One region of the Mycobacterium sp. D16Q16 genome, then DNA from elsewhere that is predicted to be linked to it. Evidence: riboswitches for the same ligand, from Rfam matches in the RefSeq annotation. Region 1 holds a riboswitch; the other holds the start of a gene.
The links. Region 1 has a riboswitch for S-adenosylmethionine ahead of B4394_RS04685 (bifunctional o-acetylhomoserine/o-acetylserine sulfhydrylase). Riboswitches for the same ligand answer to the same signal wherever they lie in the genome.
Positions count from the first base shown of each region.

Region 2: another riboswitch for S-adenosylmethionine. It lies ahead of B4394_RS21120 (aminotransferase class V-fold PLP-dependent enzyme); the one in region 1 lies ahead of B4394_RS04685 (bifunctional o-acetylhomoserine/o-acetylserine sulfhydrylase).

Region 1 covers NZ_MAEY01000004.1:48,923-55,626, forward strand. The annotation lists gene trpS (tryptophan--tRNA ligase) at 1-357, opposite strand, end outside; gene B4394_RS04670 (exodeoxyribonuclease III) at 421-1,230, opposite strand; gene ephH (epoxide hydrolase EphH) at 1,343-2,221, shown strand; gene B4394_RS04680 (NADP-dependent isocitrate dehydrogenase) at 2,297-4,534, opposite strand; SAM riboswitch class IV at 4,749-4,885, shown strand; gene B4394_RS04685 (bifunctional o-acetylhomoserine/o-acetylserine sulfhydrylase) at 5,027-6,355, shown strand; gene metX (homoserine O-acetyltransferase MetX) at 6,358-6,704, shown strand, end outside.
Region 2 covers NZ_MAEY01000023.1:87,192-93,895, forward strand. The annotation lists gene B4394_RS21105 (hypothetical protein) at 1-245, opposite strand, end outside; gene B4394_RS21110 (SDR family NAD(P)-dependent oxidoreductase) at 298-1,257, opposite strand; gene B4394_RS21115 (flavin-containing monooxygenase) at 1,254-2,843, opposite strand; gene B4394_RS21120 (aminotransferase class V-fold PLP-dependent enzyme) at 2,926-4,221, opposite strand; SAM riboswitch class IV at 4,254-4,366, opposite strand; gene B4394_RS21125 (TerC family protein) at 4,623-5,594, shown strand; gene B4394_RS21130 (Pls/PosA family non-ribosomal peptide synthetase) at 5,786-6,704, shown strand, end outside.

The DNA.
Region 1 (6,704 bases):
CTTGTCCTTGAACTGCGTCATCCGCGACGCCTCACCGTAGCCCGTCAAACATCCCAGGACCCAAGCCAATTCGGTGTGCGCCGGGACATGGCTTTGCACGAAGATGGCGCTTTCCGCAGGGGCGACGCCAAGCGCCACATACTGGGCGACCACCGCGCGGGTACGTCGGCGCAGTTCGTCGGGATCCTGCGCCACCGTGATGGCGTGCAGGTCAACGACGCAGAAGAGTGCTTCGTATTCATGCTGCAACCGCACCCACTGCTGCACCGCACCCAACACATTTCCGAGGTGCAGGGAATCGGCGGTGGGTTGGATACCGGAGAACAGGCGTCCCCGGAGGGCGGCATCAGCAGTCATAGTGCATCCATCCTGGCATGACCGGTCAACGCGATTCTGGCAGCTGCTCTTCGCGCGAGACGCTCATCGGTATTCGACCGTCACCGGCGCGTGGTCGGACCAGCGCAGTGCGTAGGCGTCCGCGCGCTCGACCCGTGCCGCGTGCGCACGTCGCCCCAGATCGGAAGTGGCAAGGTGATAGTCGATGCGCCAGCCCGCGTCATTGTCGAAGGCCTTACCCCGCCACGACCACCAGCTGTACGGTCCGTCGACATCGGGATGCAGCTGCCGGAAGCTGTCGACCCATCCGGCCTCGAGCAGCGAGCCGACCCAGGCCCGCTCCTGGGGCAAGAAGCCCGCCTTCTTCTGGTTCGCCTTCCACGCCTTGATGTCTCGCTCGGTGTGCCCGATATTCCAGTCGCCGCAGATCACCACGTCGCGTCCACTGCCCGCCAGCGTGGCCATTCTGGTACCCACCGCCGCCATGAAGCGCTCCTTCTCTTCCTGGCGCTCCGTACCGGCTTCTCCGGTAGGCAGGTAGATGCTCGCCACCGTGAGATCGCCGATCTGGGCCTCCAGGTACCGGCCGGCCTCGTCGAACTCGCCGCCGTCGGCGTCCAGCGTCGCCTTGGTGGAGGCAGCCGGGACGCGGCTAAGGATGCCCACGCCGTTGCGCCCCTTCACGCTCGACGAGGCGTTCACTACGTGCCACCCCGCGGCGAGGGCCGGGGCCAGCGCCTCGTGAAGCTGCTCGTCCTCCGCACGTACCTCCTGCAGGCACACGATGTCGGCGGTCGTCTGCTCCAGCCAGGGCAGCAGCCCCCGGTTCTCGGCGGATCGCTCCTTGACGGCGGCACGAATGCCATTGACGTTGATGGTGGTGACGGTGATCATCGGTCGCCGACGATAGTCGAGTGGTGTGACAGTGATGAGCACCACGGGGCACGGTAAGTTGACGCAACAGACAGTAATGTCAACGCCGATGTTGGCGCACTAGGAGGACCGCATGCTGGAAGCCATTTTGTCGAAGCCGTCGAACAGGCGGGCACCCATCGAGATGGGTGAGGGCGAGCCGGTCCTGCTGCTGCATCCGTTCATGCTGTCGCAGTCAGTCTGGGAGACCGTGGCCGAGCAGCTCGCCGACGCCGGGTATGAGGTGTTCGCACCCACCTACCCCGGACACAATGGCGGTGGACCGATGCCCCCGCTACCTCCGCTGTCGCAGCGCTCGGTCGACGTATACCTGGATCAGGTCGAACAGATCATGGACCAGAAGGGCTGGGAGACAGCGCATCTGGTAGGAAACTCACTGGGTGGCTGGATCGCCCTGGGCCTGGCACTGCGTGGCCGTGCCCGCAGTGTGACGGCCATCGCGCCGGCGGGCGGCTGGACCAAGTACTCGCCACTGAAGGCGGAGATCGTGGTGAAGTTCGCGGCCATGCTCCCCTGGCTGGCGTTCTCCCGGCTGTTGGGCCGTCGCGCGGCGGGCCTGCCGTTCGTCAAGTTCGCCACCGCCCGCGCGCTGTGCGGAGAGACCGAGGCGCTGAGCCTTCCGGACTTCCACAGCATCTTCGAGGACATCACGCACTGCCCCGCGTACTTCGCGTCGCTGACGTCGATTCTGCCGGCGCCGGGGCTGCAGAACCTGAACACCATCTCGGTACCGGCACAGCTGGTGTTGTGTGAGAAGGACGAGATCGTGCCCCCGGGCCGGTTCGGGAAGCTCATCGGCCAGGGGCTGCCCGCCGACGCGCGACGGGTCACCCTGGCGGGCATGGGTCACGTTCCCATGCTCGAGGCGCCCGGCCAGGTCACCGAGGTAATCACCGACCTGATCGACCCGCTGGTGGCCGCCAAGCGCGCCGCAGCATCCGACGTCGGCTAGGCATGTCGCCGAGTGTGAACCTGTGGCGGAGTTTCGGCTGATTCACCGCCCAGGTTTCACACTCGACGCGTCGAGCTACACCTCGACGGATGCCAGGGCGGCGTTGAAGGTCTGGCTCGGCCGCATCACCGCAGTGGTCTTCGCGGCGTCTGGCTGGTAGTAGCCACCGATATCGGCAGGGCTGCCCTGCACCGCGGCGAGCTCGGCCACGATCGCGTCCTCGTTCTCCACCAATTGCTTGGCCAGCGGCGCGAACAGCCCGGCCAGTTCCGGATCCTCGGTCTGCGCGGCAAGCTCGGACGCCCAGTACAGGGCCAGGTAGAACTGACTGCCACGGTTGTCGAGCTCACCGGCCTTACGCGACGGGCTCTTGTCGTTCTCCAGCAGCTTCCCGGTCGCGGCATCCAGCGTGGTGGCCAGGATCTTGGCCCGCGGGTTCCCGGTCTTGATGCCCAGGTCCTCCAGGCTCACGGCCAGCGCCAGGAACTCGCCGAGCGAATCCCACCGCAGGTGGTTCTCCTCGACCAGCTGGCTGACGTGCTTGGGCGCCGAACCACCGGCCCCGGTCTCGTACAACCCGCCACCGGCCATCAGCGGCACGATGGAGAGCATCTTGGCGCTGGTGCCCAGCTCCAGAATCGGGAACAGGTCGGTGAGGTAGTCGCGCAGGATGTTGCCGGTCGCCGAGATGGTGTCCAGCCCGCGGATCACCCGCTCCATCGTGTACCGAATCGCCCATACCTGCGGCATGATCTGGATCTCGAGGCCCTCGGTGTCGTAATCCTTGAGGTACGTCTTGACCTTCTTGCGCAGCTCGTTCTCGTGCGGGCGCTCGGTGTCCAGCCAGAACACCACTGTCATGCCGGATTCCCGCGCTCGAGTGACGGCCAACTTCACCCAGTCCTTGATCGCCGCGTCCGTGACGACCGGCATGCGCCAGATGTCGCCGGCCTCCACGTTCTGGCTCAGCAGCACCTCGCCGGTGTCGATGTCGACGATGTCGGCGACACCGGGCTCGGTGATCTCGAAGGTCTTGTCGTGGCTGCCGTACTCCTCGGCCTTCTGCGCCATGAGACCGACGTTGGGCACGGTGCCCATGGTGGTGGGGTCGAACTGCCCATGGGTCTTACAAAAATTGATCATCTCCTGGTAAATCCGGGAGAAGGTGGACTCGGGGTTGACGGCCTTGGTGTCCTTGAGCTTGCCGTCCGCGCCGTACATCTTTCCGCCGGCCCGGATCATGGCGGGCATGGAAGCGTCCACGATCACGTCGCTGGGCGAGTGGAAGTTGGAGATGCCCTTAGCCGAATCCACCATGGCCAGCTCGGGCCGGTGCTCGTGGCAGGCGTGCAGGTCGCGGATGATCTCCTCGTGCTGCGATGCGGGCAGCGCCTCGATCTTGCTGTAGAGGTCGGACATGCCGTTGTTGACATTGACGCCCAGCTCGTCGAACAGCTCCTGGTGCTTGGCGAAGGCTTCCTTATAGAAGATCTTCACCGCGTGTCCGAAGACGATGGGGTGGCTGACCCGCATCATGGTGGCCTTGACGTGCAGCGAGAGCATCACGCCGGTCTTGTACGCATCCTCGATCTGCTCTTCGTAGAAGTCGCAGAGCGCCTTCTTGCTCATGAACATGCTGTCGATGATGTCGCCCTCGCCCAGCGTGACCTCGGCCTTGAGCACGGTGGCCTCGCCATTGGGCGTCGTCAGCACCATCTTGACCTTGCGGGCGCGATCCAGGGTCAGCGACTTCTCACCGTGGTAGAAATCGCCTTCCTTCATGGTCGCGACGTGGGTGCGCGACGCCTGCGACCACTTGCCCATGCTGTGCGGGTGCTTGCGGGCGTACTCCTTGACCGCACGCGGCGCGCGACGGTCCGAGTTACCTTCGCGCAGAACAGGGTTCACGGCGCTGCCGAGACACTTGGTGTACCGCACCAAGATGTCCCTCTCTTCGTCGTTCTTCGGGTCTTCGGGGTAGTCGGGCAGCTTGTAGCCCTTACCCTGCAGTTCCTTGATGGCGGCCAAGAGCTGCGGCACCGACGCGCTGATGTTCGGCAGTTTGATGATGTTCGTCTCGGGCAGCTGCGTCAGACGGCCCAGCTCGGCCAGATTGTCCGAAACCTGCTGGTCTTCGGGAAGGTAGTCGGTGAACTCGGAGAGGATGCGGGCGGCAACGGAGATATCGCTGGTTTGGACGTCGATACCGGCTGGCCCGGCGAAGGCCCGGATGATCGGCAAGAAGGAGTACGTCGCGAGTAGCGGCGCCTCGTCTGTCAGCGTGTAGATGATGGTCGGCTGCTGCGCACTCATGGTCACTCCCGGCGTCGTTGGTCGGTCAGAATCTGAGGTAGATCTGGCGACCGGTGGGTCGCCAGGCTCGTCCTATTCAGTATCACGTCGTCTCCGAGCCTAGGCGGGCGGAGGGCCTGTGATCGCGCTCCCATCGCAACCTCCCGGGCACCGCCGAGTGGCGCCTCGCATACCTGGTGGCAACCATTCGGTGAATTGCGATAGGCTTCTCACTGGTCATGAGCACCAGCGTCAAGCCCCGGCTCGCTGGTCGGCAACCCTCCAACCGCGGTGGGGTGCCCCGGGTGATGACCAGGTTGAGTAGCCGACTGGGTTATGAAAGGACAGTCGGCCACACGGCAAGCGCGGGTCCGATGACGGGCCCCGAGAAGACAGGTTGGCCCGATGAAGTATTTGTCACCCGGGGGTGAATCCCTGCATTCCTGTTGTCGTTGTTGTCGCTGTCGCATGCCCTAAACCGCCAGCCCCGCACCGACCACCAGGAGGTTTTCCATGACCGATATCGATCCCACCGCCCAGTGGGCGTTCGAGACCAAGCAGATCCACGCGGGCCAGTCCCCCGATGCGGCAACCAATGCCCGGGCTCTGCCGATTTACCAGACCACGTCCTACGTCTTCAACGACACCGCGCACGCGGCGGCGCTGTTCGGCCTGTCCGAAGAGGGCAACATCTACACGCGCATCGGCAATCCAACCCAAGATGCCGTGGAGCAGCGCATCGCCGCCCTCGAGGGCGGCGTGGCGGCGCTGCTGCTGGCATCCGGACAGGCGGCCGCGACCTTGGCCATCCTCAACATCGCGCAGGCCGGCGACAACATCGTGTCCAGCCCGCGCCTGTACGGCGGCACCTACAACCTCCTGCACTACACGTTGCCGCGTCTGGGCGTCTCAACCACCTTCGTCGAGGATCCCGACGATCTGGAGTCCTGGCGCCGGGCCATCACCCCGCAGACCAAGGCACTCTTCGCCGAGTCGATCTCCAACCCGCAGAACGACATTCTCGATATTCCCGGCATCTCGGAGATCGCCCACGCGGCGGGCGTTCCCCTCATCGTCGACAACACCGTCGCCACGCCGTATTTGATTCAGCCGCTGGCGCACGGCGCCGACATCGTGGTGCACTCGGCCACCAAATACCTTGGTGGACATGGCAATGCGATCGGCGGGGTGATCATCGACGGCGGCACCTTCGATTGGACGCAGGGCCGCCATCCCGGATTCACCACGCCAGACCCGAGCTACCACGGCGTGGTCTTCGCCGACCTGGGCGCACCGGCTTACGCACTCAAGGCACGCGTGCAGCTGCTGCGCGACCTCGGCCCCGCCATCTCGCCGTTCAACGCGTTCCTCATCGCCCAGGGCTTGGAGACGTTGAGCCTGCGGGTGCAGCGCCATGTAGAAAACGCGGAACGCGTCGCTAATTACCTCGTCGCCCAGCCGGGGGTCACCCACGTCAACTACGCCGGGCTGCCCACCTCCCGCTGGCACGAACGCGCGAAAGAGCTGGCCCCCAAGGGTGCCGGCGCCGTGCTCGCCTTCGAGCTGGACGGCGGCGTCGAGGCGGCCACCACCTTCATCGATTCGCTGACCTTGCACAGCCAGGTTGCCAACATCGGTGACGTGCGATCGCTCGTGATCCACCCCGCGACGACGACGCACGCACAGCTCGCACCCGCCGAACAGGTGGCCTCCGGCGTTACGCCGGGACTGGTCCGATTGGCGGTCGGCATCGAGGGCATCGACGACATCCTGGCCGATCTGGACACCGGATTCGCGGCGGTGCGGAGACTCAAACAGCCCGCGGCGGTGGCATCATCGTGACCTTGACCGACGATCTTCGCGCCAGCGGCTCACACATCACCCTCCCCCAGGGCGATGAGATCGCCTATGTACCAATAGGTTCGATCACGCTGGAGAGTGGCGCTGTCATCGACGACGCGACCGTGGCGGTCCAGAGCTGGGGAGAGCTCTCACCGCGCCGCGATAACGTCGTCTTCGTCTGCCACGCGCTCACCGCCGACTCACATGTGGTCGGAACCGCCGGTCCCGACCACATCACCGGCGGCTGGTGGGAAGGGATCATCGGTCCGGGCGCAGCGATCGACACCGACCAGTGGTGTGCGATCGCCACCAACGTGCTGGGCGGCTGCCGGGGCACAACCGGCCCGAC
Region 2 (6,704 bases), on a different contig from region 1:
GCGAAGTGCTTACGCGCCGATCGCGAGTCGGCCTCGATGTGCACGTAGACATCCAGGATGACCGCGGGCGCGTCCTTGCGCGCGGTGCGCAGAGAATGCCGGGCCCGCTGTGCCTGTTTGAGATCGGGGGCGTTGACGCGTGCGGTGACACCCGTTCCATTGGTCAGTTCGCGCCAGCTGGCAGCATCGTCAGTGAAAATCCGAAACGTCTGATGTTGTGTCGCCACAGCCGCCACGGTACCCAGGAGGTCCGGGCATGGCCATCGTTGAATTCCGGGTGAGCCGATAGGCCCCCGATCACACTGTCGACTGCTCGGTGAGCGGCGCCGCCGGGGTGCGCTCGGTCAGATTGTCGATGACGCGTTGCACCTTCGGCATGAGCGTGTCGATATCCAATCCGAGCCAGTACGGAATCGGATACATGAAATGGCGATTGAGACCGGGCAGGAGCCTGCTCAAGAAGTAGCCCAGCCACGCTTCCGGACGCACCGGGGCCACCGCAAAGTTGTAACGCGCCGCGCGGACCGTGGCACGCGCGACCTGCGGCGGACCGATCAACTGGTCCAATACCCGCATCGGGGCAGAGGACTGGAAGGCCCTCATGGCGTTGTTCGCACGCTCGCGCACATCATCACGAAGGTCCAGACCGGCGACAGTGGCGTTTACCCCGATGTTCGTGTTGATGAAACCGGGGCATACCGCAGATACACCGATCCCCTTGGGGCCCAATTCCATTCGCATGCACTCGCTCAGCATCTTCACCGCCGCCTTGGAGGCCGAATAGGCGGGGAAGATCGGCGTCGGGGTGATGGCGCCCGCCGAGGCGATATTGACGATCTGACCACCGCGGCCACGTTCGGCCATCTGCTTGCCAAAGACTCGTCCGCCATAGGCGACACCGAATACGTTGACCCTGAACTGTTTTTCCCAATGCTCCTGTTCCAGGTCGAAGAAGCGCCCGCCGACCATGATGCCCGCGTTGTTCACCAGTACGTCGGGAACGCCGTATTCGGCCCGCACCTGATCAGCGAACCGCTCCCAGGCCGCCGGGTCGGTGACATCGAGCTGAAACGCCACCGCCCGATGTCCCTTGCGATGGATGATCGCGGCCGTTTCCTGAGCGGTCGTCAGATCCAGATCGGAGGCAACCACCTCCGCACCACCCCGTGCGAATTGGATGGCGATGGCTCGCCCGATGCCACTTCCGGCACCGGTCACCACGACAAGTTCTGGCTTACGTCCGGGCAGCAGTCTCATCCCACAACCTCCTTGTTGCGCTTGCGTCGCGACGCCACCTTCACGACCGGCGCCACTGTCTCGGTACCGTACCGATAGTTGTCCAGCCGGAAGTACTTGTTATGGAAGTACATTTCACCGAAACCGCCTGGGCGGAACGGTGAATCACCATGATTGTCGATGTAGTAGGTGTTGGCCGTCGAGCATGCCGGCGAGAGCCACAGGTGATTCTTATTGCGCTCGTGCATCTTGTCGAAGTAGGCCTGGTGCACATCCTGCTTGACCTCCGCGGTGGTCGCACCACGCTTCTTCGTCTCCGCGATGACCCGGGCCGCGTGCGCGGTGGTCGACTCGATCAGCATGTGATAAGGCCCAAAGACGTATCCGTAGGGTCCGAGGACGAGGAAGAAGTTGGGGTAATCCGGGATCGAAACACCCTGGTATGCCTGATAACGGTTCTCCTGGAAGAACTGCTTCAAATCCTTGCCGCGCCGTCCGGCGGTCGGGAAGGCCGGCATGTGATCCCAGATCGCGAACCCGGTGGCGCAGATCAACACATCCACTTCATGCTCGACCCCGTCCGCGGTAAGCAGGCCCTTCTCGGTGATCCGCTCGATGGGCTCGGTCACCAAAGCCACGTTGGGGCGGTTGAACGTCTTGAGATAGGTATTGGAGAAGGAGGGGCGCTTGCAGCCGAAACCGTAGTAGGGCAGCAGCTTCTCTCGGGTTACCGGGTCGTCGACCTGCGTACGCATCCAGCCACGCATCCGGTTGGCCAGGGCCATCGACGCGGATTCGACGTACTTGGAGTCGAGCTTGAAGACTGCGTCCGGAATGTACGCGGTACTGAGGTTGATGGCGTGCCGAATGCCCTTGGCAACGCCCGGGAATCCGAACAGCGCGCGCCAGAATGCGTTGTACTTCAAGTCGGGCTTGGGCCCCACATAGATGGGGGTGCGCTGAAAGACGCTGAGATGGCCAACCTCAGGAGCGATCTCTGGAACCAGCTGCAGCGATGTGGCACCTGTGCCGATGACTGCCACTCGTTTTCCGGCCAGCTGAACATCCTTGTCCCACAACGCGGTATGCATCAGTACACCCTGATACGAATCGATGCCGTCTATCTCGGGGAGCTTGGGTTGCTCGAGGCCACCCGTGGCGGCGATCACGTGCCGGGCAGTGATGACGCTGTCATCGTCCAGAGTAAGAGCCCACATGTTGTGCGCCTCATCAAATTCCTGACGCACCACCCGCGTGTTGAATCGGATCTTGCGGCGCAGTTCGTGCTTGTCCACGAGTTCGTTCGCGTACCCCTCAAGCTCGTCACCGGGGGTGAAGAACTTTGACCAGGTGGTCTTCTGGTCATAGGAGAAGCTGTAGATAAAGGTTGGGATGTCGACGGCCACGCCCGGGTACTTGTTGGCGTGCCAGGTGCCTCCGGCAGCACCCCACTTCTCCAAGATCACGAAGTCGTGGACTCCCCTTTTGGTCAGCTCGACACCCGCTCCGATGCCGCCGAAGCCTGCTCCGATGATCACGACCTCATGGTCGGGAACTGCCCGTTCCCCACCGTTGACTTCGCTACCCCGCACACGTGTACTAGTCATTCGACGTCCTTGTCAGTCCGACCCTGTGATGTGTCGAACTGAAAGTATCACGTATTATGAGTTACGGGTACTGTGTTGGTGCCTAGGCCACCAGGAAATCCGGGAGTGGCCGCCTGTCATCAACCGGCCCGACCTGCCCATCACGCTCGGTATAGGTCAGCGCAGGCCCGCGACGGAGAAGCTCACCGATCGCGTCGACGAGGCGTGTGATGTCACTCGCGGTGGTTCCCAGCCCGATACTTGCGCGCAACGCACCCCCCGGGTATCCCAACCTGTCCAACAGCGGGTGCGCGCAGAATCTGCCGTCGCGTAGCCCGATTCCGTGCTCGGCCGACAGATAGGCCGCGGCGACCGACGGTGTGTATCCGGCGACAGTAAAGGAGACAATGCCCAGCACGTCCCGGCCACTGTTCCAAATACGCAGGGTGTCAACACCTTCAATCGCGGCAAGCCCGTCCCGAAGTTGCGCGGTGAGCGCATCCTCGACGTGGCCTATCTCCCCCAGCGCGGCCAGTGCCTCGCACGCAGCCGCCACGGCGGCGACGCCAACCACATTGGGCGTGCCCGCCTCATGCCGCTGCGGTCCCGCGAGCCACTCGGCCCCCTCAATACCAACATTGCGCACCGCCCCACCACCCGCGAGATAAGGCCTCGCGGCGTCGAGCCAGTCGCTTTGCCCCACAAGGACTCCGGCGCCAAACGGCGCATACAGCTTGTGCCCGGAAAACGCCAGATAGTCGATTCCGTTTGCCACCAAGTCGATTCGGCGGTGCGGAACCAACTGTGCGCCGTCGACGGCGATCCTCGCTCCGTACCGGTGCGCGACGGCCGCGAGTTCGGCCAGCGGCAGCACCTCGCCGGTGACATTCGAAGCCCCGGTGACGGCCAGCAGCGCGGCCGGCCGACGGGCCAGCTCGTCAGCCAGCGCGGCAACGGTGTCCGCAACGGTGGCTCGATGCCCTACCACCCGGGCCTCATATCGCTGCCAGGTCAACAGGTTTGCGTGGTGCTCGATATCGAGAACCACCACCTCACCCGGCACCGCCGAGGCGAGCAGATTCAACGAGTCGGTGGTGTTACGGGTGAAGATCACATGGTGGTCGGCGGCGGCCCCGACGAAGCGTCCGACCGTCTCACGGGCACCCTCGTAGAGAGCCGTGCACACACGTGAGGCGTATCCGGCACCACGATGCACACTGGCGTAGTACGGCAGCAACTCGGCGATGCGGTCCGCGACAGCACAGAGCGCGGGTGCGCTGGCCGCGTAGTCAAAATTGGCGTATCTGATCCAGCCACCTTGGGCCAGAGGAACTTTGGTGTCGGCTCCCACCACACGCGCGGCCGGTTGCTCGGACCCAGATTGTTTGGACACTGACATGTGACATCCCATCTCACCGGACCCGCCCGGCGAGTCCACGCTTGCCACGCCCGGTTGAGCGCGGCCCGGTCGTCACCTGGAGCACCCCACCGTGGAGGAGGGTTGCCGACCAGCTAGCCAGGGCTTATCGCTGGTTCTCATGACCTGTGCGCAGTCTGCTCGTCGTCCGCAGCCACCGTCAAGCGCATTACGCAGGGTGATTTCAAATCCGCGGTGTCAGCTCGTCAGTCCAGCCCGATTTTCCGATCCCCGCGCCATAGGGCAGACTGACTAGCGGAGGGGAGTATTCCTTCGCTGCGGTGTCGTCATCACATCGGCCATTGTCGGACCGGTCGGTGCCGCAGGCCGGTCACTCGCCGGCGGAAGAGACCTCCGGCGTTTTGGCGACCGGAGGTTATTTCATGCAGGTATCCCAGCTCGAGTGGATCATCACCCTGGCCGTCACGGTCGCGATCTTGCTGGTCGACGTCGTGGTGATCGGCAGACGGCCCCATGAACCCACCGTTCGTGAAACCGCCACCGCCCTCAGCATCTATATAGGGCTCGCAGTGGCGTTCGGCCTCTGGGTGTGGGTCTTCCACGGCAGCCAGTTCGGGCTGGAGTTCTTCGCGGGCTGGCTCACCGAGTACAGCCTCTCCGTGGACAACCTGTTCATCTTCTTGATCATCATGGCCAGCTTCAAGGTGCCCCGGGTCTATCAGCAAGAGGCCCTGTTGATCGGCATCATCCTGGCGCTGATCTTCCGCGGCATCTTCATCGCCCTCGGTGCGGTAGCCATCAACCAGTTCTCCTGGATCTTCTATCTGTTCGGCGCGTTCCTGGTGTACACCGCCATCAACCTGGCGCGCGACACCGAGCATGACGACGACGCCGACAACGCCGTGGTGCAGTTCGCCCGCAAGCACCTGCGGACCACCGACAAGTGGGACGGTCTGCGGTTGTGGGTCAAGGAAAACGGCACGCGACTCATGACGCCGATGTTCCTGGTGATCGTCGCGCTGGGCACCACCGATCTTCTCTTCGCGCTCGACTCGATCCCCGCGATCTACGGGCTCACCAAAGAGCCCTACCTGGTGTTCACTGCCAACGTGTTCGCCCTCATGGGCCTGCGCCAGCTGTACTTCCTACTCGGCGACATGCTCAAGCGCCTGGTGTACCTGTCGCAGGGGCTGGCGTTCATCTTGTTCTTCATCGGCGTCAAGCTGATCCTGCATGCATTGCATGAGAACGAACTGCCGTTCATCAACGGCGGCGAGCCGGTGCACGTACCCGAAATCCCCACATTGGCAAGCCTTGCGGTGATCATCGTGACGCTGCTCATCACCACCGTCGCCAGCCTGTACAAGACCCGGCGCACTGCCACAGAGGGTTAGGGCTCTACTCCGTGCCGATACCGGACAGATCGGCCGGCGGACCGCCGTGGCAAACTTGGAGGCCACGGGATCACCGTGCCCGGCGGACCACTTCCGCGCGGCGGCGAGCCCAGCCGCACCCGGACCGATAGGCTCGCTGCGGTACCCCTCCAGGCCCACAGAAACCGACGCGGAAACTAACGAGGAGCAGCGTGACCGGCCCCGACGAGTCACCCACCAACCGCGCGCACGAAGAGGCCGCCGAGCCCGTCGCCCATGAAACCCCGGCCCACCCGGTGCCTCCGCAGTACCTGCTCGGCAGGTCAGCCCCTCCGGCCCGGACCCTGATCGACATCCTCTACTCCACAGCCGCCGAGCACCCCGACGCGCCCGCCATCGATGACGGCACCATCCAGCTCACGTACTCCGAGCTCATCGTCGACGTCGAGGCAAGTGTCGAATGGCTCGGCACTCGGGGAATCGGGCGCGGTGATCGCGTCGGGATCCGGATGCCCTCGGGCAGCTACTCGCTCTATGTGGCGATCCTGGCGACCCTGGCCGCAGGAGCCGCATACGTTCCCGTCGACGCCGACGACCCGGAAGAACGCGCGGCGCTGGTGTTCGGCGAGGCACAGGTCGCCGCCGTGATCACCCCGGGCGGCCTGGTTCGTGGACCCGGTTCGTCACGAGGCTGGCGCGCCACCAAACCGACACCGCGCGACGACGCCTGGATCATCTTCACCTCGGGTTCCACCGGCACCCCCAAGGGCGTGGCGGTGACGCATCGCAACGCAGCCGCCTTTGTCGACGCCGAAGCACAAATGTTCTTGCAGGACAACCCAATTGGCCCCGACGACCGCGTGCTCGCCGGACTATCGGTGGCCTTCGACGCCTCCTGCGAGGAGATGTGGCTCGCGTGGCGCTACGGCGCCTGCCTGGTACCCGCACCGCGGTCCCTGGTGCGCAGCGGCATGGACTTGGGCCCATGGCTGGTGTCCCGCGATGTCACCGTGGTGTCGACGGTGCCCACCCTGGCCGCGCTGTGGCCGGCGGAGGCGCTGGAGGCGGTGCGGCTGCTGATTTTCGGCGGCGAGGCCTGCCCTCCCGATCTGGCCGAACGGCTGGCCACCG